3 regions of the Pantoea anthophila genome follow, and region 1 is predicted to be linked to each of the others. Evidence: predicted binding sites of a transcription regulator. Region 1 holds the regulator's gene; each other region holds the start of a gene.
The links. The regulator Fur, encoded in region 1, represses iron uptake genes when iron is present. The targets are predictions, from matches to a motif close to ATAATAATGAGAACNACTATCAA.
Positions count from the first base shown of each region.

Region 2: exbB (tol-pal system-associated acyl-CoA thioesterase) is a predicted target of Fur. The motif match lies at 3,582-3,604, and genes of this name have one in related genera.
Region 3: fes (enterochelin esterase) is a predicted target of Fur. The motif match lies at 4,844-4,866, and genes of this name have one in related genera.

Region 1 covers NZ_CP110473.1:2,830,127-2,838,356, forward strand. Annotated here, with positions in the region: gene pgm (phosphoglucomutase (alpha-D-glucose-1,6-bisphosphate-dependent)) at 1-201, opposite strand, end outside; gene seqA (replication initiation negative regulator SeqA) at 228-776, opposite strand; gene ybfF (esterase) at 1,027-1,791, shown strand; gene ybfE (LexA regulated protein) at 1,960-2,235, shown strand; gene fldA (flavodoxin FldA) at 2,368-2,898, shown strand; gene fur (ferric iron uptake transcriptional regulator) at 3,244-3,687, shown strand; gene OJ965_RS15735 (hypothetical protein) at 3,756-4,151, opposite strand; gene glnS (glutamine--tRNA ligase) at 4,386-6,053, opposite strand; gene nagE (N-acetylglucosamine-specific PTS transporter subunit IIBC) at 6,206-8,230, opposite strand, start outside.
Region 2 covers NZ_CP110473.1:662,134-670,363, forward strand. Annotated here, with positions in the region: gene dkgA (2,5-didehydrogluconate reductase DkgA) at 1-258, opposite strand, end outside; gene OJ965_RS05740 (AraC family transcriptional regulator) at 462-1,370, shown strand; gene OJ965_RS05745 (DedA family protein) at 1,403-2,065, opposite strand; gene metC (cystathionine beta-lyase) at 2,237-3,427, opposite strand; gene exbB (tol-pal system-associated acyl-CoA thioesterase) at 3,689-4,411, shown strand; gene exbD (TonB system transport protein ExbD) at 4,418-4,840, shown strand; gene tcuC (MFS transporter) at 5,077-6,399, shown strand; gene OJ965_RS05770 (Csu type fimbrial protein) at 6,396-7,385, opposite strand; gene OJ965_RS05775 (fimbria/pilus outer membrane usher protein) at 7,382-8,230, opposite strand, start outside.
Region 3 covers NZ_CP110473.1:3,491,755-3,499,984, reverse strand. Annotated here, with positions in the region: gene OJ965_RS18830 (enterobactin synthase subunit F) at 1-3,276, opposite strand, end outside; gene OJ965_RS18825 (MbtH family protein) at 3,269-3,490, opposite strand; gene fes (enterochelin esterase) at 3,576-4,802, opposite strand; gene OJ965_RS18815 (TonB-dependent siderophore receptor) at 5,042-7,306, shown strand; gene dacB (serine-type D-Ala-D-Ala carboxypeptidase) at 7,444-8,230, opposite strand, start outside.

The sequences.
Region 1 (8,230 bases):
CGCCTGTGCAATCGCCAGAATGTGCATCTCGTTGAAGCTTTGACGCCCTGCACTGCCGCGATGGCCAGAGGTGCCAAATTTCACCGCATGTTCCGGGTTCGCCACATCGGGCTGCAGGACATAATATTGTGACGTTAATTGTGCAACGTTAATCAAATCGCTCTGCTGGGCGGGTTGCCCGGCACGTGGGTGATTGGCCATCGGCGCTGCTCCCTGACGCTTAAGTTTTAGATGGTGCCGCAAACTTTTTCGGTGAGTTCCGCAGGGAACTGCATCGACAGCATGATGTGTTCGATCATGCTGCATTTACGGCCGGTATTGGTGTTGGTGATCACCCAGTACGGCGTGCCGGGCACATGCTTCGGCTTAGTATGGGTGCCATTCTGCAACAGCGTATGCTCATCACCTGCAAAGTAGACGCGGGTGCGGCCCTGCAGCGATGCAGTGGCCTCAGCAAAGGCTGCGGTATCAAGACGATAGAGCGTTGACAAAACGAGCATAAAGCGATTGACCGCCCGCTTCTGCTCCGCATATTCATCGGAGAGCAGCAGCTCACGCATCGCGCGCACACGGTCCTGCGGGCGCGAACCCACAGGCGCAGACGGCGCCTCTTTCGCTGCATCTTTTGAGGCAGGCTGAGCCGGCGAAGCGGGTGCCGTCTGACCGGCCGTAAACTTCAGCATACGACGCAGAATGTCAGATGCGCTTTCACCAATGTGCTGCGTGTGGCTGGCAATATAACGGTAGAGCTCTTCGTCAACTTCGATCGTTTTCATCTTATTCCGTACGGTTCTTTCTCATGACAGAACCACCTCTTTCCTGAAAAGCCCTGAGTATAGTCAGACAATTCAACGGATGTGCGGGTTCTAACATGAGGATTATAAAGTTAAATTCAGGCGGGTTGTTAGCAATCAAACGGTTTACGGGCAAAAGTCAGAATATGTCCTAATGCCGCCGGAACCGGCGCGCCTGAAAAGGTGAAACCATGATAACCTAAGCTCAGGTCTCAAACTTAAGAACTTTGCTATGATTTTGAACGCCCGTCTGCAAACTGAACAATCCCCTGCTGATTCTCTGCCCATCCTGCTTATTCACGGTCTGTTTGGCAGTCTGGATAACCTCGGCGTGCTGGCCCGTGGCCTGAAAGATGCCGGGCCGCTGCTGCAGGTGGATGTCCGTAACCATGGACTCTCGCCGCGATCGGAGGAGATGAACTACGCTGTAATGGCGCAGGATATGGTCGATACGCTGGATGCGCACGGCATCGATCGCGTCGCGGTCATCGGTCATTCGATGGGCGGTAAAATCGCCATGACCATGAGCGCGCTGGTGCCGGATCGCATTGAGCGGCTGGTGATGATCGATATCGCGCCGGTCGATTATCAGACCCGGCGTCACGACCTGATCTTTGCCGGTATTCGCGCCGTCTCAGAGGCGGGCGTGACGCTGCGCAGCGAGGCGGCCCGCATTATGCGGCCGGTGATTGAAGAAGAAGGGGTCATTCAGTTCCTGCTGAAGTCATTTCATGACGGGCAATGGCGCTTTAACGTGCCGGTGCTGTGGGATAACTACCCTACCCTTTCTGGCTGGCAGCCTGTTCCCGCCTGGCCTCATCCGGCTCTCTTTATCCGCGGCGGCGACTCCAGTTACCTGGATAACCGCTATCGCGATGCGTTACTTCAGCAGTTCCCGGCGGCGCAGGCCCACGTGATCGGCGGTGCGGGCCACTGGGTCCATGCTGAGAAGCCCGATGCCGTTTTGCGCAGTGTGCGGCGCTTTTTTGCGCTTTAAAAGCAAATAGATGGCAGTAAAGGTTTAGGATTGGCGTCCGGAGTAAGCGTGCAGTATGATGGCGCGCTAAAATTTTGCCGCAGGTCGATTTTTCTGCGGCAACGGCCAATAATTTATAATCTGCGCGGTGAGCGTCTGGCGCCCGCACCCATTCAGTTTTACTAAGCCATGGCAAAAGAACACACTGACCGCACGACGCTCGATCTGTTTGCTGATGAGCGCCGCCCGGGTCGCCCCAAAACCAGTCCGCTTTCGCGTGATGAACAGCTGCGCATTAATAAGCGCAATCAACTGAAACGTGACAAAGGGCGCGGACTGCGTCGTGTCGAACTGAAAATGAACAGTGAGGCCGTCGATGCACTCAATTCGCTGGCCGCGCAGCGTAATCTCAGCCGCAGCGAACTGATTGAACAGATGCTGCTGGCGCAGCTCAAACTGGATTGATGCGGGCAAATCGCACGCAGGAGCAAATGTCGAGGCTTTAACCGTTCCGCGGGTTTGTCTCGTCTGCTATTATTCGCAGAAATGTGCTGCGGCACACATCTCATTATCAGGATTTAAGAGGTTATTTTACTCATGGCACTCGTAGGCATCTTCTTTGGCAGCGATACCGGCAACACCGAAAACATTGCAAAAATGATCCAGAAACAGCTGGGTAAAGATGTTGCAGAAGTGCATGACATCGCGAAAAGTACAAAAGAAGACCTGGAAGCGTTTGATATCCTGCTGCTGGGCATCCCGACCTGGTACTACGGTGAAGCGCAGTGCGACTGGGATGACTTCTTCCCGACGCTGGAAGAGATCGATTTCAACGGCAAGCTGGTTGCCCTGTTTGGCTGTGGCGACCAGGAAGATTACGCTGAATATTTCTGTGATGCGATGGGCACAATCCGCGACATTATCGAGCCGCACGGCGCCGTTATCGTGGGTCACTGGCCAACAGAAGGCTACCATTTCGAAGCCTCAAAAGGTCTGGCTGATGAGACGCACTTCCTGGGCCTGGCCATTGACGAAGATCGTCAGCCTGAGCTGACCAGCCAGCGCGTCGATCAGTGGGTTAAGCAGATTTTTGATGAACTGCAGCTGAAAGAGATCATCGAAGCCTGATGCGCCCCGCCTCAATGTGAGCGCCAGCTCACATTGAGGCAATGGAATTTCCTATAGAAATAATAGCCACATTTTTTTAACTTTCTTCGTTTAATCTGTAGAATACCCGCATCGATCTTCCGCGTATTAGCTCAGGCGGTATGACGCAGTGATGTGCTGAAAAACCTCTGCCAGAATCCTCCCCGGCCCGGTGAAGCTTCCCCCATCGCCCATGATGATTCACGGCCCTCAGGTTTTCATTTCATCCCCTGAGCTCTATAATGAGACGCAAATGCGAATGAGCACAGATCGACATTCAAGGCGACAAGCCACAAAAGTGAATATTAGTAACAGGACAAAATCCGCATGACTGACAACAACACCGCATTAAAGAAGGCTGGCCTGAAAGTGACACTGCCCAGACTGAAAATTCTGGAAGTGCTTCAGGAACCTGAGTGCCATCACGTCAGCGCGGAAGATTTGTATAAACGCCTGATCGACATCGGCGAAGAGATTGGCCTGGCCACCGTTTACCGCGTGCTGAACCAGTTCGACGACGCCGGTATTGTGACCCGTCACAACTTTGAAGGCGGCAAATCCGTTTTCGAACTGACGCAGCAGCATCACCACGATCACCTGATCTGCCTGGACTGTGGCAAGGTTATCGAGTTCAGCGATGAATCCATCGAAACGCGTCAGCGTGAAATCGCGACCCGCCATGGCATCAAGCTGACCAACCACAGCCTCTATCTGTACGGACACTGTACGCTGGGCGACTGCCGTGAAGATGAGACCCTGCACGACCAGTAATCTGGCGGGCGGAAATAAAAAAACCGGTTACGTGACCGGTTTTTTTTCGTCTGTGCTCTGCTGAACCCTCAGGCCACCAGCGTCTCCTGCAGATAACGCCAGCGTGGATTCGAGCTGCTGCAATCCAGAATCGCCAGCGAAATACGGCTCTGGTTATTACCATTCAGCATCTGCATCTCACGATACTGCACGGTGATCTCATTTTCGTGATGAGAAAGGATGACGTGCTCACAGGTCGCAATTCGCATCCCTTCCCGCTGCCCCTGCAGCTGTCGGAACAGCTCTTCGACCGCGTTAAGATCGTACTCTTTACCTTTTGGCGTCACCATGCGGAAATCAGGATGGAAAAAGGACATCATCAGCTCAAAGCTGTCATCCGATCCGGCAGGCTGATTAAAAATACGTTCAATGAGCTGATGTAAAACGACGACACTGTGTTTGGCTTCCTGAGCGAGGACTGGCATTTTTTTTCCTTATATAACCCGCTTTGCTACCCCTTAGAGCGCATAGCCTACCTGAAAGCGGACAATTCACATCCTGAAATTGATTAATTTTTTTAAACTCAGATTTCTCTCACAAGGCAGTCCGGGCAGGATTTGCGTTAAGCCAGAATAAACGTCGGCAATTCTCAACACAGGGGCAATAAAAAAGGGCGATTAATCGCCCTTTTGTCATTTTATGAGGTCAGCCCTAAACGATTATTCGCCCGTTTTAGCCCAGGTATCGCGAAGCCCTACGGTGCGGTTAAACACCAGCTGCGTCGGTTTAGAGTAAACGCTGTCGGCGCAGAAATAGCCCTCACGCTCAAACTGGAACGGGGTGACCGCTTCCACATCGCGCAGGCTCGGTTCGACAAAGCCATTTTTGATGCTCAGTGAATCAGGGTTGATCACCGCCAGGAAATCTTCAGCCGCCGCCGGATTCGGTACGCTGAACAGCCGGTCATAGAGGCGGAACTCGGCAGGCTGCGCATGATCCACAGACACCCAGTGAATCACCCCCTTCACCTTGCGGCCATCGGCCGGATCTTTGCTCAGGGTATCCACATCGCTGGTGCAGTAGATGCAGGTAATGTTGCCCGCTTCATCTTTGGCTACCCGCTCTGCACGGATCACATAGGCGTTGCGCAGACGGACTTCTTTGCCCAGAACCAGACGCTTATATTGTTTGTTCGCCTCTTCGCGGAAATCTGCACGGTCAATCCAGATCTCACGGCTGAACGGCACTTCACGCGTGCCCATCTCCGGTTTACCCGGATGGTTAGGCATGGTGATGACCTCGTTGTGACCGGCGGGCAGGTTTTCGATCACCACTTTCAGGGGATCGAGTACTGCCATCGCGCGTGGCGCATTTTCGTTCAGATCATCACGGATGCAGGATTCCAGTGACGCCATCTCGACGATGTTATCCTGCTTGGTCACGCCAATACGACGGCAGAACTCACGGATAGAAGCCGCGGTGTAACCACGACGGCGCAGACCTGAAACGGTCAGCATACGTGGATCATCCCACCCTTCTACGTGCTTCTCGGTCACCAGCTGAGTGAGTTTGCGTTTTGACATCACCGCATACTCCAGATTCAGGCGCGAGAACTCATACTGGCGCGGATGAACCGGAATCGTGATGTTGTCCAGCACCCAGTCATAAAGACGGCGGTTGTCCTGGAACTCCAGCGTACAGAGCGAGTGCGTAATGCCTTCCAGCGCATCGGAAATGCAGTGGGTAAAGTCATACATCGGGTAGATGCACCACTTGTTGCCGGTCTGGTGATGTTCCGCAAACTTGATGCGGTAAAGCACCGGATCGCGCATAACGATGAAGTTCGAAGCCATATCGATTTTGGCGCGCAGACAGGCCGTGCCTTCCGCAAAGCCACCGTTTCGCATTTTTTCAAACAGCGCCAGGTTCTCTTCCACGCTGCGATCGCGATACGGGCTGTTTTTGCCCGGCTCTTTCAGGGTGCCACGATATTCGCGAATCTGATCCGGGCTCAGCTCATCAACGTAAGCCAGCCCTTTGGTAATCAGCTCAACGGCATAGTTGTAGAGCTGATCGAAATAGTCTGATGAGTAGCAGACTTCACCGCTCCACTCAAAACCCAGCCACTGGACGTCACGCTTGATGGATTCAACGAATTCCATATCCTCTTTAACAGGATTGGTATCGTCGAAACGCAGGTTGCATTGCCCCTGATAATCCTGGGCGATGCCAAAATTCAGACAGATCGATTTCGCATGACCAATGTGCAGATAGCCATTGGGCTCCGGCGGAAAACGGGTATGCACGCTGCTGTGCTTACCGCTCGCCAAATCTTCGTCAATGATCTGACGAATAAAGTTAGTTGGGCGGGCTTCAGCCTCACTCATCTCAAAAATCCTCAATACGAATAACGGGTGATTTGTACCACGAAGTAACGGAGTATGATCCACAAAGCGTCTGAGGGAAACAACCGTTTGTTAAGCCTTTAAAACAAAAAAGGCAGGAATCGCTTCCTGCCTGTGGGGTTCTGTTGCGGGGATTAGCCTTTCACTTCATACAGCGGAGTTTCACCTGCGACGACCGGACCGTGGGCCAGGCGTGTCAGACCCGCGAAATCTTCGCTATTGCTGACCACCACCGGACTCACCATCGAGCGGGCATTCGCGTTCAGGAATTCAAGATCCATCTCCAGCACCGGCTGACCGGCTACCACGCTGGCTCCCTCTTCCGCCAGTCGGGTAAAGCCTTTTCCGTCCAGCGCCACGGTATCGAGTCCCATGTGAACCACGATCTCGACACCGTTGTCGGTTTCCAGACAGAACGCATGATTGGTATTGAAGATTTTCACCAGCGTTCCGGCAATGGGTGCCACAACCCATTTGTCGCTGGGTTTGATGGCCAGCCCGTCGCCTACCGCTTTGCTGGCAAAGGCTTCATCCGGAACCGCATCCAGTGCCACGACCTCTCCCGTTACCGGTGCCAGCAGCGTCGCAATAACGCGCTTCTCGCTGTTCAGCACGGCCTGCGGTTTAACCTCCGGCTCTGCCGCTGGCGTCGTACCGGATGCAGCAGCCGCGACCGGGCCTTTAGCCAGCACTTTTTTCATGGCGGAGGCGATGCCTTCGGCCTGGGTGCCGACAATGATCTGCACGCTCTGTTTATTCAGACGGATAACGCCGGACGCGCCCAGACGCTTCGCCACGCTCTCGTTGACCTGAGCCGAATCGTTCACGTTCAGACGCAGACGGGTGATGCAGGCGTCAATGCTGGTCAGGTTAGCGGAGCCACCGACTGCACCGATGTAGCGACGTGCCAGGGATTCCGTGGCGCTTTCACCGTTATCACTGTTGTCCACGTTGACGTCATACCCATCGCTTTCATCACCGGCCACCGCCAGCTCGCGGCCAGGGGTCAACAGATTGAATTTTTTGATGGTGAAGCGGAAGACCACGTAATAGATAACGAAGAACACCAGCCCCTGCGGGATCAGCATGTACCAGTGGGTCGCCAGCGGGTTACGGGTGGAGAGGAACATATCCACCAGCCCGGCGCTGAAACCAAATCCGGCGATCCAGTGCATGCTTGCGGCGATGAAGACAGAAATACCGGTCAGTACGGCGTGGATCAGATAGAGCACCGGTGCCACGAACATGAAGGAGAACTCCAGCGGTTCGGTGATACCGGTAAAGAAGGCGGCAAACGCAGCGGCCAGCATGATACTGCCCACTTTGACGCGATTCTCAGGACGCGCGCAGTGATAGATAGCCAGCGCAGCACCAGGCAGACCAAACATCATGATCGGGAAGAAGCCCGCCTGATAGCGACCGGTAATGCCCACGGTGGCCGACCCATCCGCCAGTGATTGTGCACCGCCGAGGAATTTAGGAATGTCATTAATCCCGGCCACATCAAACCAGAACACGGAGTTCAGAGCGTGATGCAGACCGACCGGAATCAGCAGACGGTTAAAGAAGGCGTAAATACCGGCTCCGACCGAGCCAAGCTTCTGGATATGCTCGCCAAAGCCTACCAGACCATTGAACACCACCGGCCAGATATACATCAGGATAAAGGCGACGAAGATCATCAGGAACGAAACGAGAATCGGCACCAGCCGGCGTCCGCTGAAGAAAGAGAGCGCCTTAGGCAGTTCGACGTGGCTGAAGCGGTTATAGACTTCTGCCGAGAGAATACCGACCAGAATGCCGACAAACTGGTTTTCGATTTTGCCAAAGGCAGCAGGCACCTGAGCCAAAGGAATTTTCTGAATCATTGAGACAGCGGCTGGTGAGCAGAGCGTGGTGACCACCAGGAAGCCAACAAAGCCGGTGAGGGCCGCCGCGCCATCTTTGTCTTTCGACATGCCGTAGGCGATACCGATCGCAAACAGGACTGACATGTGCTCAATAATCGCCGCACCGGACTTGATCAGCAACGCCGCCAGCGCGTTATCTGCACCCCAGCTGACGGGATCGAGGTAGTACCCTACCCCCATAAGTATCGCTGCCGCTGGCAGGGTGGCAACCGGCACCATCAGTGCCCGCCCTACCTTCTGTAAATAACT
Region 2 (8,230 bases), 1.7 Mb from region 1:
CTGAACGTTCTGCTGATCGTCATTCCACAGTTTGGTGGTGACAAAAATCTCTTCACGCGGCACGTCGGTTTCCTGCAGTGCCTGACCAATCGCCTCTTCATTTTTGTAGGCCGCGGCGGTGTCGATTGAGCGATAGCCGACTTCCAGCGCTTTCAGCACCGCATGACGCGCATCTTCAATGCTGGCCTGCCACACGCCGAGTCCCAGTTGCGGCATCATATTGCCATCGCGCAGTTTAATAATGGGCTGGTCTGCCATAGTTGCTCCTTTCCGTTGCGGTTAACCCGTGAGATTTCACTGTGCTTAAGTCTAGCCAACAATTTTCAGCCTGCTCAGTGAAGCGCTCCGCCCGCGTTCTGAAGCCCTGCCTGATTCGGTAAAATTCTTGCCTGATTCTCCAGCCCGCTGGTGATTTGCACATCCGCGCGGCACACTGGATTTTTACCCGTAAAGGAGTCGCTATGGCGCACGATGCACTGTGTCACCGGCTGGCACAGCAGGTAGTTAACTTAATGACTCAGGGTCGCGACCGGCTCTGTCAGGTCGAAAATGTGTCGCTGATCTACGCAAATCAGTATCGTCCCCGGACGCCGATGATGTATCAGCCCGGCATTGTCATTTTGTTTCAGGGCAGCAAAACCGGCTACCTTGGCAGCACCGTCTTTCAGTATGACGCCAGCAAATATCTGATGCTCACCGTGCCGCTGCCGGCGGAGTGCGAAACCTGGGCGTCGCCGGAAACCCCGATTGCCGGGCTGTGTCTCAATGTGGACACCGCCAGCCTGCAGGATCTGCTGATCGAAATCGGCGATGACGACCAGTTTCAGCCGCAGCCGCTGACCTCCGGTATTCACTCGGCGTGGCTGACGCAGCCGATGCTCTGTGCCGCCGAACGCCTGCTTGATGTGATGACTCAGCCGCGCGAAGCGCGGGTGCTGGGACCGCACATTGTGCGGGAGATTATCTATTACGTGCTGACCGGCCCGATTGGCGGCGCGCTGCTCTCACTGGTGAGCCGGCAGACCCAGTTCAGCCAGATCGCGCGTGCGCTGCGCCGGATTGAGAATCACTATGCGGATAACCTCAGCGTCGATGCACTGGCGGCAGAAGTGAACATGAGCGTTTCCGCTTTTCACCATAACTTTAAAGCGGTCACCCAGACGTCGCCGTTGCAGTACCTTAAGCGCTATCGTCTGCATCAGGCGCGGCTGCTGATGTTGCACGATGGGCTGAAAGCGAGCGCGGCGGCGGTGCGGGTTGGCTATGAAAGCCCTTCACAGTTTTCGCGGGAGTTTAAGCGCTACTTTGGCGTAACGCCGGGGGAAGAGGTGAGTCGGGTCAGGCAGACGGTCGCGGATCCGTCCGCCTGAGAGGCGGCAGATCCTGGCACCGCGTGCTGCGATCAGGCCTGTTTCTGTCGACGTTTTTTCCAGATCACCAGAATGCTGCCAAACAGGCCGACCACCAGCAACACCATCGGCAGCACCATCAGGATCGCCATCACCTGATCTTCATGACGCTTGATAAACGGCACCTGGCTGATGCCATAGCCAAAGGCGACCACAATGCCGACCCACAGCACGCCGCTGAGCCAGTTAAAGAGCTGGAAGCGACTGTTCTGCAGGCCCGCAATTCCGGCCATGGTGGGCAGAATGGTGCGGATAAACGCGAGAAAGCGGCCGACCAGCAGCGCCATCAGGCCGTGACGGTTAAACATATTCCAGGCACGCTGATGATACTGCGCGGGCAGATGCATCAGCCAGCTCTTCACCAGGCGGGTATTGCCCAGCCAGCGCCCCTGCAGATAACTCAGCCAGCAGCCGAGGCTGGCGGCGGTCGTGAGGATCACCATCGTGGGGACAAAATCCATGACCCCTTTGGCCACCATCGCACCCGCCAGTAACAGCAGGCTGTCGCCCGGCAGGAAGGAGGCAGGTAACAGACCATTTTCCAGAAACAGCGTCAGAAACATCACGCCATATACCACCCATACCACATCCGGATTTGCCAGCGCGGCAAAATCCTGATGCCAGAGCGCCTGGACAATCTCGTGTAAAACACCCATTAGCGATTCCATCACGTCACAAGGAACTATTCGTCTGCATTCCGCGCGCGCAGTGACTGCACTGACACGCTGAACGATACGGGATAAATGTTAACAACAAATCCGTCATAGCCCGGCAAACTCACTGGTCAGCCGCGACCCGGTTTATCTTCTGTTTACTTTTTTCTTTGCTCAGCGCGTCAGACGCGCAAAACCGGCTTCCAGATCGGCGACCAGGTCATCCACATGCTCCAGACCGATGTGCAGCCTGACCAGCGTACCGGTGAAATCCACGCCGCCCGCCGGACGAATCGCGGCCAGTTCCTCAGGCTGATTGGCCAGGATCAGCGATTCATAGCCGCCCCAGGAGTAAGCCATGCTGAAATGATGGAAGTGATCGAGATATTCCGCCAGCTGCGGGGCGCTCAATTTTTCCTGCAGAATGAATGAGAAGAGGCCGCTGCTGCCGTTAAAGTCGCGCTGCCAGAACGTATGGCCTTTGCTCTGCGCCAGTGCAGGATGGTTGACGCGGGCCACCTCGGGCCGTGCTGCCAGCCACTCCGCGACCTGCAGGGCGCTCTCTTCATGCTGACGCAGACGGGTGCCCAGAGTGCGCAGGCCGCGGCTCGCCATATAGGCGGTATCGGCATCGACCATCTGGCCCATCAGATAGGAGTTTTCGCGCAGCTGATCGATGCAGCGCGCATTGGCGACCGCCGTGCCGATCATCGCATCGCTGTGTCCAATCAGATATTTGGTCCCAGCCTGAATCGAGATATCGACGCCGTGCGCCAGCGCATCAAACAGGATACCGGCTGCCCAGGTGTTATCGAGCATGATGATCGCCTCGGGCGCGATGGCGCGCACCGCCGCCACAATCGCCGGAATATCCTGCACTTCCATGGTAATTGAGGCGGGGGACTCCAGAAACACGACGCGGGTGTTGGGCTGGACCAGCGCACCGATTTCGCTGCCGATGCTGTGATCGAACCAGCTGGTCGAGACATTCATCTTCGCCAGAATTCTGGTGCAGAAATCCTGCGTCGGTTCATAGACCGCGCCGCTCATCAGGAGATGATCGCCCGCTTCGACGAAGGCCAGAATCGCATTCGCCACCGCTGCCGCACCGCAGGGGTAGAGCACGCAGCCCGCGCCGCCTTCCAGCTCCGTCATCGCATCCTGCAGCGCGAAGTGCGTCAGGGTGCCACGACGGCCATAAAAGAGTTCACCTTTTGCCCGTCCTGCGGTCGCGCGTTTTTTTTCCGCGACCGTATCAAAAACCAGCGAGGAAGCGCGCTGAATCACGCTGTTCACCGAACCCTGGGTATAACGCTTGCTGCGTCCTGCACTGACGAGCGTGGTATCAATTTTTCTGGTGGTCATGAGTCGCCCTTGCCGCTTCTGACTAAGCTCTCACGTTACCACGAAACGGCCAGCAGGGTTGAGACTCAATGGCGATTATCAGAACAGAGAGCAGGATAAAAAGCGGGTTGAAAGCCGCGCGGGTTACGGCAAAGCGGGCGGTCAGAGTTTGTAAATAGTAATGAGAACTACTATCAATTCGCCATTATTTTGCTATTATTCGCGCTTGTCCCGCATCCCTGTATATGAAGTTGGAGAAGCAGCGTGGTAGCCAGTGATTTGATGCAAACGGACCTCTCCGTTTGGGGCATGTATCAGCATGCCGATATCGTGGTAAAGGTGGTCATGATTGGCCTGTTGTTGGCCTCCGTAGTGACCTGGGCGATATTCTTCGGCAAATATGCCGAACTCAGCGCCGCGAAGCGCCGCCTGAAGCGCGAGCAGCTGGCGCTGGGCGAAGCGCGCAGTCTGAATGACGCCGCCCGCATTGCCCAGTCGTTTACCGATCACAGTCACAGCGTCGTACTGCTGAACGATGCGCAGAATGAACTGACGCTGTCGGCGGGTGTGGAAGATACCAACGGCATTAAAGATCGCACCAGCTTCCGCCTGGAGCGCCGCGTTGCTGCGTTCAGCCGCCACGCCGGACGCGGAAATGGCTTCCTCGCGACCATCGGCTCTGTCGCGCCCTTTATCGGTCTGTTCGGCACCGTCTGGGGCATCATGAACAGCTTTATCGGTATCGCCAAAACCCAGACCACCAATCTGGCGGTGGTGGCACCGGGTATCGCCGAAGCGCTGCTGGCGACCGCGATTGGCCTGGTCGCGGCGATCCCGGCGGTGGTGATCTACAACGTCTTTGCCCGCATGATCGCCAACTACAAAGCCTCGCTGGGTGATGTCGCTGCGCAGGTGATGCTGCTGCAGAGCCGTGACATCGACCTGGGCACCGTGGCCACTGAGGTTCCGCGTCCTGCAGCGGCTCAGAAACTGCGCTTAGGGTAAGTTCTTATGGCAATGCGATTAAACGACGATCTGCAAACCGATGGTGAAATGCATGAGATCAACGTGACGCCGTTTATCGACGTCATGCTGGTGCTGCTGATCATCTTTATGGTGGCCGCGCCACTGGCCACGGTCGACGTGCGCGTCAATCTGCCCGCCTCTACCAGCGCGCCGCAGCCGCGTCCGGAAAAACCGGTTTACCTGTCGATCAAAGCGGATAAGCAGCTTTACGTCGGTAACGACGCGGTGACGCCGGACTCACTGGTGAATGTGTTGACCAGCCAGACCCAGGGCAACAAAGAGACCACCATTTTCTTCCAGGCCGACAAGTCGGTTGATTATGAAACGCTGATGAGCGTGATGGATAAGCTGCGCACGGCGGGCTACCTGAAAATTGGTCTGATGGGTATGGAAACCGTGAAGAAATAGCGGGTTATCCGGCACGACAAAGAGGCGACTGAGGCAGTCGCCTTTTTTTATGGCCCTCTGCTGACCAGATGATATCTGGCCGATCCGCCGTGACACCGATCACTTATGCTGGCTGGCCTGTATTGTTAATTTGTTGTTACTTATGTACATAGAATTGTAAAGTGCAATGGTGAGCCAGGTCACATTATTCTCGCGGCAGGCAGGCTAAAACGGCTAAAAAACAACAGGAAGCCGTTATGAGTCACGCCCCGTCTTTACAAAAGCCCCCGAAAAGCGCCGCCCGAACCATCTTCAACGTCACCAGTGGTAACTTCCTGGAGATGTACGATTTCATGGTCTTTGGCTACTACGCCACGGCCATTGCTAAAACCTTCTTCCCCGGCGATGACCCGTTCGCTTCCCTGATGCTGACCCTGATGACCTTTGGCGCAGGCTTTCTGATGCGCCCGCTGGGGGCGATTATTCTGGGCGCGTACATCGACCATCATGGTCGCCGCAAAGGCCTGCTGCTGACGCTGGGCCTGATGGCGATTGGCACCCTGACTATCGCGCTGGTGCCGGGTTACGCCACGCTGGGCGCTGCGGCGCCGATTCTGATCCTGCTGGGACGTCTGCTGCAGGGCTTCTCCGCGGGCGTTGAGCTGGGGGGCGTGTCGGTCTACCTGGCCGAAGTGGCGCCGAAAGGGCGCAAAGGCTTTTTCGTCAGCTGGCAGTCGGGCAGTCAGCAGATTGCGGTGATCTTCGCCGCCCTGCTGGGTCTGATGCTGAACCATCTGCTGGCGAAAGAGGCGGTGACGGAGTGGGGCTGGCGTATCCCGTTTGTAGTGGGCTGTCTGATTGTGCCGTTCCTGTTTTATATCCGCCGCACGCTGGAAGAGACTGAAGCGTTCAGCAAACGCAAGCATCATCCGCGCATGACGGAGATCATGCGCTCGGTCGCCAGCAACTGGGCGCTGGTGCTGGCGGGGATGCTGATGGTGGTCACTACCACGGTGATGTTCTACATGATCACCGCCTTTACCCCGACCTTTGGCAAAACCGTGCTGATGATGAGTGATAAGCAGGCGTTCATGGTGACGCTCTGCGTCGGCGTCTCCAATCTCTTCTGGCTGCCGCTGATGGGCGCGCTGTCGGACCGCATCGGGCGTCGTCCGCTGCTGATCGCCTGTACCCTGCTGATGATTGTCACCACCTGGCCGGTGCTGCACTGGCTGGTCGGTTCAGCCAGCTTCGCCCATCTGCTGGAAGCCGAGCTGTGGCTGTCGTTTCTCTATGCCAGCTACAACGGGGCGATGGTGGTCTATCTGGCAGAGATCATGCCTGCTGAGGTGCGCGCGGCCGGTTTCTCCATGGCGTACAGCCTGGCGACGGCGCTGTTTGGCGGCTTTACCCCTGCCATCTCCAGCTACCTGATCCACGCCACCGGCGACAAGGCGATGCCGGGCGTCTGGCTGACCTTTGCGGCCATCTGCGGGCTGATCGGCACCCTGCTGATTGGCCGGATGGTGAAGCAGTATCAGCTGCGCCACAGCGGTACGCCGGTCAGCGCCTCGCTCTAAAAGGCTAAATCGACCACCACGCTGTCGCTGTAGTTTCCGGCGGGCGGCGTGGCCTGCGTCGTCAGGATGCGCGCGGTGTAGTTAAAGCCGCGCGTCAGTCCATCCGCAGAGACTGCGGTCGAGGTCGTGCTGCTCCAGCGCTCCGTCCCTGAGGGTCCCCAGCGATTGCTGGTCGTGCCTTTGTAGATCTCATAGCTCAGACGATTCGTTCCGCTCGCCATATTCCTCACGCTGCTCACCGGATAGCTGCCGTTACTCAGGCCGACCGTATAGGTGCTGCCTTTGCTGCACAGCACATTGATGGTCTGCGACACCGCAGAGAAGCTGCCGACCAGCGGCGCGCTGCCGAAGCTGATGTTGGGCGAGGTAATGGTGGTGCAGTCATTGGTGAGCGTAGCGGTCACGGTTATCGGGATCACGCCACTGCCGTTCTGTTCGCTTAAGCAGACGTTTCCCACGCTGACACTGGTACAGACGCGATACGTCACGGCCATGTTCAGCGTCACCTGATAGGTGCCGGCGGCCACCACCTGACCGGGAACGGTGCGCAGGTAAACCGGGATAGCGAAGTTGAGGCTGCCCAGTAACCCCGCCAGATTGACCAGCGTCTGTGACCCATAGACGTAGGCCGCGCCGCCAATCGTCAGTTCACTGGCGCAGGCGCTGTCGGTGCAGAGCCGCACCGGCACATTATCGCTGCCGGTGTCACCGCTACGTTTCAGGGTGCCGCGCGTGCCGCTGACATTCGTCGCGCCGGTCAGCTGAAACGTAATCTGGTTATTACCCAGCAGCGAGAGCGCGCTGCCCGAGCCACAGTTGACGTTGGCGTTGGTGGTGGTGGCATTCACAGTGGTATTCGCCACAAATGTCGTGAGGGAGCCGAAGCTGGCGGTGGAGGCGGGAAGGGTACAGGCAGCATAACCCAGCGACGGCAGACAGAGCAGCAGGCCCGCAGGGATCAGCCATTTCAGCACAATTTTTATCATGGTCGCGCTCCGGAAGAGAAAGTATCAGCGGGCGTGGCGGCGCTGCCCGCGGCCGGTGCAGGCAGCGGACAGGTCAGCGGGCCATAGGTTTTCAGCGCCCGCGGCTGACCGCTGGCGATGTGCAGTTCGGTTTCACAGCGGCGGCCGTCGGGTGTGACTACCGCGATCGGATTGCTGACCGTCAGCGCCTCCATCCAGACAATCCCATCCCAGCCCACATACTCCGTGGGATGATCGGGCCGCACGACCTGGCTTGAGACCGGCAGTGGCTGGCCCTGCGCATCGACCAGAATCACGCTGGCCGATCGCAGCCTCTCTACCGGGAAGTTGAGCAGATAGCCACTCTGACGCCGGACGGCAACGCGCTGCTCAACCTGCGGCGTGGTCATATCGGCGGGCAGATCCAGGGTGTCGATATCATATTTAGCCGGGTAGTAGCTGCTGATGGTGGGCACCAGCAGATAGCCCTGCGGGTTGGTTCGTCCCATCGACTGATTCTCGTAGCGGACGTTGACGTCGGGGTAGCGGGTTTTCACCAGCACAAAGGCGTCGTTGATGGCGTTGGCGGCAAAGACGCTGTTGTCCATCAGCACCAGCGCGCCGGAGAGATCGGCCCACTGCGTGAGGTTGTCGTCGTCGCCATAAAAGCCTCCCGAGGCGTCAACCTGGTTGTTGCGGTAGCGCAGGCTGCCCTGACGGTAATCGCCGCTGTCACCGCTCTGATTCGCCCAGGAGGCATCCCAGGCGAATCCGCCGTCGCTGGGCATGGCGCGTGAGGCGTAGACGCGCTGGCTGTTGCGGCCGCGCCGGTCGCGTTCGGTGCTGATTGCGGCACTGCCCTGTTC
Region 3 (8,230 bases), 660 kb from region 1:
ATAACGCGTTAATGCACTGAACTGCCAGGCAAAACCTGAGGCGGGATGGAAACAGAACAGCGTCGGGCCCGTGCTGCGCCGCAGCGGCAATACCGTCTCAAACCCGGCGCGGGCCGCCCCGGCAGAGGGGCCGCTGAGCAGAGCCGCCAGCTGTTCCACCGTAGGGGCCACCATAATCTGCCCCACCGACACCGGCTGATCCAGCGTCCGGCGCAGCTGCGCCGCCAGACGCATCGCCAGCAGCGAATGCCCTCCCAGCAAGAAAAAGTCATCCTGTGCGCTGACCGACTCGCGCTCCAGCAGCGAAGCAAACGCCTGAGCCAGCGTGCTTTCCAGTCCGGGGCAGGGCGCGCGCCCGGCGATTCTGGCCTGGGTCTGTGGCAGCGGCAGGGCTTTACGATCGAGCTTGCCGTTGCTGCTGAGCGGCAGGCTCGCCAGCTGAACAATCGCCACCGGCACCATGTGTGCGGGCAGCCGGGTGGCCAGCCGCTGGCGAAGGACGTCCGCGTCAATCGTCTCATTGGCGACGACATAACCGACCAGCTGTCGGGCATCACCCTGCTGATCGCCGCCGCCCAGCACGGCCGCATGCGTCACCGCCTGCTCAATGCCCGGCAGGGCGGCCATCGCCAGATCGATCTCATTCAGCTCAATGCGCTGTCCGCGAATTTTAAGCTGATCGTCACTGCGGCCCAGATACTCCACTGCGCCATCCGGCAGCCAGCGTGCCACGTCGCCGGTGCGGTACATCCGGGTGCCGTCACCCCAGGGATCGGCCACAAAGCGGCTGGCCGTGAGGTCGGGACGATCCAGATAGCCGTGCGCCAGCTGGACGCCGGTCAGCCAGAGATCGCCGGCAATGCCCGGCGGCACCGGCTGCAGACGGGCATCCAGGATCCGCAGGCCGGTGTTCCAGACCGGGAAGCCAATCGGTACGCTGGCGCCTTCAACGGCGGCCAGCTCTGCGCCGGAGGCCGGATAGTAGCTGACATCCACCGCCGCTTCGGTCGGGCCATAGAGGTTATGCAGCGGCACCCCGGTCAGCGTCTGCCACTGACGCGACAGCGCGGCGGGCAGTGCTTCACCGCTGCAGAAGACCCGACGCAGGGTGGCGCAGCAGGCTGCCGCCGCCTCGTCCTGCAGCGCAGCGACAAAGGCGGCCAGCATCGACGGAACAAAGTGGGTGGTGGTCACGCGGTAGCGGGCAAACAGCTGCCTCAGCGCCTCCGGGTCGCGGTGCGCATCGGGCGGCGCCATCACCAACTGCGCACCGGCGATCAGGGGCCAGAAGAACTCCCAGACGGAGACATCAAAGCTGCCCGGCGTCTTCTGTAACACTACATCATCCTGACCCAGCGGATAGCGATCCTGCATCCATAGCAGGCGGTTGACGATCGCGGCGTGACTGACCAGCACGCCCTTTGGCCGCCCGGTTGAGCCGGAGGTGTAGATGAGGTATGCGCCATCCTGCGGGGAGGGCACCTGCGACGGCATCGCCTCAGCGGGGGTTAACAGCGTGTCGTAAAACAGCGGTGTGACCGGCGAGAGCGCCGCCAGCCGGTCAGCCAGTTCACGGCGGGTGATCAGCGCTTTCGGCGTGGCGTCTGCCAGCATCATTTTTAATCGGTCGTCGGGATACCCGGTGTCGAGCGGCAGCCAGGTGGCCCCCACGCTGACGATCGCCTGCAGCGCCAGCGATAAAAACACGGAGCGCGGCAGCGCCACGGCGACAATATCTCCCCGCGCCACACCCCGGGCGATCAGCTGCTGTCCCAGCGCGGCGACCTGCTGCTGCATCTGCTGATAGCTGAGCTGATGCGACGCATCGGCCAGCGCCGGCGCCTGCGGCGTTCGTTCAGCCTGACGCAGCAGCAGGCTGCTCAGCGTGGCCGGGGGAAGCGTCACGGCGGTCTGATTGATCGCCGCCAGCTGCCGGTGCTCGTCCGGCATCAGCATATCCAGCTCGCCACAGGCACGCGCGGGCTGGCTGGCGAGCTGGGAGAGCAGCCGATCAAAACGGCGGGCATGCTGCTGCAACAGGGCGTCACTGTAACGCTGCGCGTTTGCCAGCAGCGTCAGCGTCAGGTCGCCCTGATCGTTCAGATAGATAGCCATCTCCAGATCGCGAACCGGGCCTGATGCCAACTGATGGGTGATGCCCGCTGTACCGGCGAAATCGAGCTGGTAGTCGAACATCTTCAGGTTAATCACCGGCCCGTAAAGCGGATCGCTGTCGCCGTGACGACCCAGATCGCGCTGCACCTGCTCTGCGTCATAGCGCTGATGACGACGCATTTTTCTGACTTCACCCGCCAGCCGGGCCGCCAGAGCTGCCAGCGGCTGGGCCGGATCGTAATGCACTGCCAGAGGCAGCACGTTGATCACCGGACCGGTGGCGCAGAGCGCCGCCGAGCCGATGCGGCGCATAAAGATGAAACCGGCGGAAAAATCGTTCTGACCGGTCAGACGCGCCAGCCACAGCGCCACCAGCGCCACGGCCGTATCTGCCGCGCTGAGGTTCTGCTGGCCGGTGTGCTCAAGCAGCTTCTGAAAGGCGCTTCGATCCACCGTGATGCTGTGACGCCGCAGATCCGTGCTGGCGTGCTGACCGGCCAGCGGCAGCGGGGAGAGGGAGGCGGGGGCAGGTAACGCTGCGCCTTTCTCCAGCCAGAAGTGGCGGTCGCGCTGCCAGGCTGCCGATTGCTGATAGCGCTGATACTCCTCAACCACCTCGCTGAACGGCACAAACGGCGTCGGCGGCGGCGTGTCGCCGCACTGCCAGGCGCTGTAGAGATCGGCGATACGGCGGGTCAGGGCGGTAAAGCTGAAACCATCCACCACCAGATGATGGTAGCGCTGATACCAGTACCACTGCTCCTCACCCAGTCGCAGCAGGCTGTGGTGGCAGAGCGGCGAACCGCTCAGCACCCGCAGATCGCCCGACAAATCCTCCTGCATCCGCGCCCGCGCGGCGGCGTGCGGATCGGCGGCGCCGCGCAGATCGATCACCTCGGGTAAGCGGAAATGCTGCGCGACAGGCCACTGCAGCGGCTCGCCGTCCCGCTCGCCAAAGGCCATATTCAGGGTGTCCGCCTCCTGCATACCCGCCACGATAGCGCGGGAGAGCAGCGCGCTGTCCAGTGCGCCCCGCAGTTCCACAAAATGTGCCACGGCGTAGGCATTGCTATAGGGCGAGAGCTGGTCAGCGATCCAGATACCGGGCTGGGCAGCCACCAGCGGCAGCGTTTTCTGTGGTGCCATGGAGAGTTCAGACATGATCGCTCCGGCTGGCTTCTGCGGTGACGGGGCGGATATCGCGCCAGTGTTCATTCAGCCACGTCAGGCAGTGTGCCTGTGGCGCGGGGCCCCATACCGGCTGCCACCCGGCCGGGATCGCACAAAAGGTGGGCCATAAGCTGTATTGCTGCCGATCGTTCTTCAGTACCAGACACGCCTGCTGCGGGTCGTCAAAAGGGTGAGGTTGTTGCATATCAGTCTCCTGACCACCATCGCGGGGCGCGCTGACGCCCCGATTCTGCCCGTGGCACCCTGCAGTGGCGGGCAGGCGGCGGACGTTAAGCGAATGAGGATGATGGCCACAGGGTTTTCAGGCCGGTCAGCAGCCCGCCGCGCCAGCAGAGTGCATCGTGACCGCCTTCAACCGGGTGATAGCTGACCTGATGTCCGGCATCGGTCAGATCGCGCTGGAACTGCTGATTTGCGGCCAGAATCAGCCGCTCGCGCCGACCCGCTTCCAGATAAAAGCGCCGTGGCGGTGCCTGCAGCAGGCCCTGCTGTAACTGCTGCGGCAGCCAGCCGCTGGGATCGTCGCGCCCGGGCCACCAGAAAGAGCCGGAAAGGCTGACGGCACCGGCAAAGGTGTCGGGCCAGGTCAGCGTGGCGTAAGCGGCAGCGAGGCCGCCAAAACTCTGGCCGATCACCAGCGTGCGGTCGCTGTCGATACGGCAGGGCGCCTGCTGCGCAACCTGCGGCAGCAGCTCATGCTGAACGGCCAGCCAGAAGTCAGGGTTGCAGGTCAGCTCGCGCGTGCGGTGTTCACGATCGATGATGTCGATCATGACATAGACCGCCGGGGGCAGTTCGCCTGCCGCGGTGAGCTGCTGAAGCGGACCGGCAACCGGCATGCTGTGCGCCCAGAACTGTCCATCCAGCAGCAGTGCCAGCGGACGCGCGCCAGCATCGGCCTCGCCGGTTACACCGATCCAGATCTGACGCTGGTTTCCCAGCCGTTTGCTGCGCCACAGAAAGTGTTGCAGCGGTATCGTGGCGGCACGGCCTTCATCGACCGCCCGCCAGACCTGCTGGTCGGGCGCATGAGGCAGGTGCAGCGGCGAGTGTGACATGCCGCGTCCGCCCGCCCAGCCTCGCAGCGGATTGAGCGGATCGTTTTGCGCCTGCGGAAATTTCTGCCCCCACCATTGCCGTAACGCCTGCACATTGCTCTGGCCGGTAAACGGCTCGGCCTGCGTATCCGGGATGAGAAAGTAGCTGCCACGCCAGTCAGCGGGCAGGGTGGTTTGCCACCACCAGACATCGGTGTGGGGCAACGGAGAGAGTGAAACAGGGGCGGCGGCATGATGATGATCGGTCACGCCGGTAATGTTGATCCAGACGCGGCGGGTGTCCGATCTCTGTGTGTCGCCCTGCGGATCGCGCCAGAAAAAGGTGACCTGACAGGTGCCCGCGTCACCCGGTTCAATCAGCGGAATCCCCCGCTGCTGCTGCTGTTGCCACCAGCGTTCACTGCCGGTTTCTTCGTTTAACCAGGTCATACGCGCCATCGTTCGAACAGACGAAATCTGTGCCATAAATGATATAAATAATAGTATTGATAATTATTTGCATTTGCAATAGGGTGTTTCCGCTCGTCAGGGCGTGTGTGCATTTTCTCTGCCGCACCGGCTTTCAGCGGGGTGTCTCGCGGTGCTGAAATCAGCCGGGCAGGAAGGGGATCAGGGACATTACCTTTTTACCGGCGCGCTGGCAGTGGCATCCCTGCTGGTCGTCCAGGAACAGAAAAATGAAAAAGTTATCGCGGCTTTCACTGGCCATTATGATTGAACTGGGTTTCACCGCCTCTCTCATCTCTGCCGGTGCCGTGGCGGCCAGCAGCAGCGACCCGGCGCTTAACAACACCGCGTCAGACAGCCTTAACGACAGCACCATGATGGTGACCGCCGCCGAGCAGACGCTGCAGGCGCCGGGTGTCTCGACCATTACCGCCGACGAAATCAAAAAGCACCCGCCGGCGCGCGATGTCGCCGAAATCATCCGCACCATGCCGGGCGTCAATCTGACCGGTAACTCCACCAGCGGTCAGCGCGGCAACAATCGTCAGATTGATATCCGCGGCATGGGCCCGGAAAATACCCTGATCCTGATTGATGGTCTGCCGGTGACCAGCCGTAATGCCGTCCGGCTGGGCTGGCGTGCCGAGCGTGACACGCGCGGCGACAGCAACTGGGTGCCGCCAGAGATCATCGATCACATCGAGGTGATCCGCGGCCCGGCAGCGGCCCGTTACGGTAACGGGGCGGCGGGCGGCGTGGTGAACATCATTACCCGAAAAGAGATGGATCATCAGTGGCACGGCTCGTGGAGCGCCTACTACAACGTGCCGGAGCATAAGGATGAGGGGGCCTCCCGACGCACTAACTTCAGCCTTGAGGGGCCGCTGGGGGATGATGTCAGCTTCCGCCTCTATGGCGGGCTGGCAAAAACGCAGGCAGATGCGTATGACATCAATGAAGGGCACGCCGCCGCCCGTACCGGAAGCTACGCCGGATCGTATCCGGCAGGCCGGGAAGGCGCGGTCAACAAAGACATTCATGGTCTGCTGCGCTGGGCCTTTGCGCCGATGCAGGCGCTGGAAGTGGGGGCCGGTTTCAGCCGTCAGGGCAACCTCTACGCCGGGGATACGCAGAACACCAACACCAGTGACCTGGTGAAAAGCAAATATGGTGATGAGACTAACCGGCTCTATCGGCAGAACGTCTCTGTCAGGTGGACCGGTGCCTGGGACAATGGTGTCAGTACCAATACGTATGCGCAGTATGAGAATACCCGCAACTCCCGGCTGAACGAGGGGCTGGCGGGCGGGACGGAGGGCATCTTCTCCGACAGCCATTTCAACACCATCCAGCTGGATGATCTGCTGCTGCACAGTGAGATCAGCGTGCCGTTTGAGTGGCTGGTGAATCAGACGGCGACCTTTGGCACCGAGTGGAATCAGCAGCGGATGAAAGATCCGTCGTCAACCACGCAGGCTGCCAGTTACGGTTCCATTCCGGGGATCGCCACCACCGGCCGCTCTCCCTATTCTCAGGCGGAGATTTTCTCGCTGTTTGCCGAAGACAACATTGAGCTGACCGACAGCACCATGCTGACGCCGGGAGTGCGTTTTGATCATCACTCGATCGTGGGCGATAACTGGAGTCCGTCGCTCAACCTGTCTCAGGGGCTGGGCGATGAGCTGACCCTGAAAATGGGTATCGCCCGTGCTTATAAAGCGCCGAGCCTCTATCAGACCAACCCCAACTATCTGCTCTACAGTAACGGCCAGGGCTGCGCCGCCAGTACCGGAGCCTGCTACCTGATGGGGAATGATGATCTGAAAGCAGAAAACAGCATCAACAAGGAGATTGGGCTGGAGTGGAAGCGTGACGGCTATCAGGCCGGACTGACCTGGTTCCGTAACGACTACCGCAACAAGATCGACGCGGGCAGGGTGCCGACCGGCACCGCCTCTAACGGCAAAACGGACATCTACAAATGGGAAAACGTGCCGAAAGCCCTGGTCGAAGGCGTGGAAGGCACGATCAACGTTCCCTTCTCCGACAGCGTGACGTGGAACAACAACTTCACTTACATGCTGCAGAGTAAGAACAAAGAGACCGGGGACCGCCTGTCAGTGATTCCGGAATATACGCTCAACTCTACGCTGAGCTGGCAGGCGATGGCGGATCTCTCCCTGCAGACCACCCTGACCTGGTATGGCAAGCAGGTCCCGAAGAAGTATGACTATAAAGGTAACGCCGTCACCGGCAGTGCAACCGATCAGGTCAGCCCCTATTCGGTGCTCGGCATGAGTGGCACCTATGACATTAACGCCTCTGTCAGCGTCACCGCAGGCGTCGATAACCTGTTCGACAAGCGTCACTTCCGTGAGGGCAATGCACAGACCACGGGTAATACGCGAACCGGCGCTTACCTCTATGGGGCAGGGGCCAATACCTTCAATGAGTCGGGCCGCACCTGGTACATGAGTGTGAACACCCGCTTCTGATTGATGCAGTGATAACCGGGTCGGGAGAAGGCTGGCCGCCGTGACTGAACGGGGGAGAGGCTGTCGCAACGCCGTCCGGAGAAGACGATTAAAACGCAGCAGGTCGATGACCCGCTGCGTTTTTTGTTACGCGCGGATCAGTTGTTCTGATTGATATCGCGGTAGAGCCGGCTCTCAAAACGCACCAGCGGAATACGGCGGGTACGCTGATCTTCCGGCGGAACCGCATAGCCGGAGAGGAACTGGACAAAGGCAACCCGCGCACCGCTGGAGGTGGTGATAAAGCCCGCCAGGTTATAGACCCCCTGCAGGGAACCGGTTTTCGCCGAGACTTTGCCATCCAGTCCCGCTTCATGCAGCCCGCCGCGATACTGCAGCGTGCCGTCATAACCCGCCAGCGGCAGCATCGAAATGTAATCCAGCGTATTGTCATTCTTCGCAATGAATTGCAAAACCTGCATCATGGTCTGCGGCGAGATCAGGTCATGGCGTGACAGACCGGAACCATCCACCTGAATGCTGTTGCCCATATCGATGTTGGCTTTGGCTTTCAGGATGCGGCGCACGGCATCCTGACCGGCGCGGAACGTGCCAGGCACATTGAAGTAGTGGTGGCCGATGGTGCGGAACACCGTATCAGCAATCATGTTGTCTGACTTCTTCAGCATGGTGTGCAGCAGGGTATGCAGCGGCGCAGACTGGGTGGAGGCGAGCACGGTGCCCGGCTCGGTGACCTGTGTCTGACGAACAAGATGGCCACTGTAGTCTATCTCTGACGCGCGCAGTTCCGCCTTGAGGATCTCGCCCGCCCAGGCCGCGCCATCCTGCACGGCAAAGGCCAGCGGCAGCGGCTCTGCACGCTGACGCATACAGCCGGTCAGGGTATAACGGTTCAGTTCACCCGGAACCACATCCAGTTCGCAA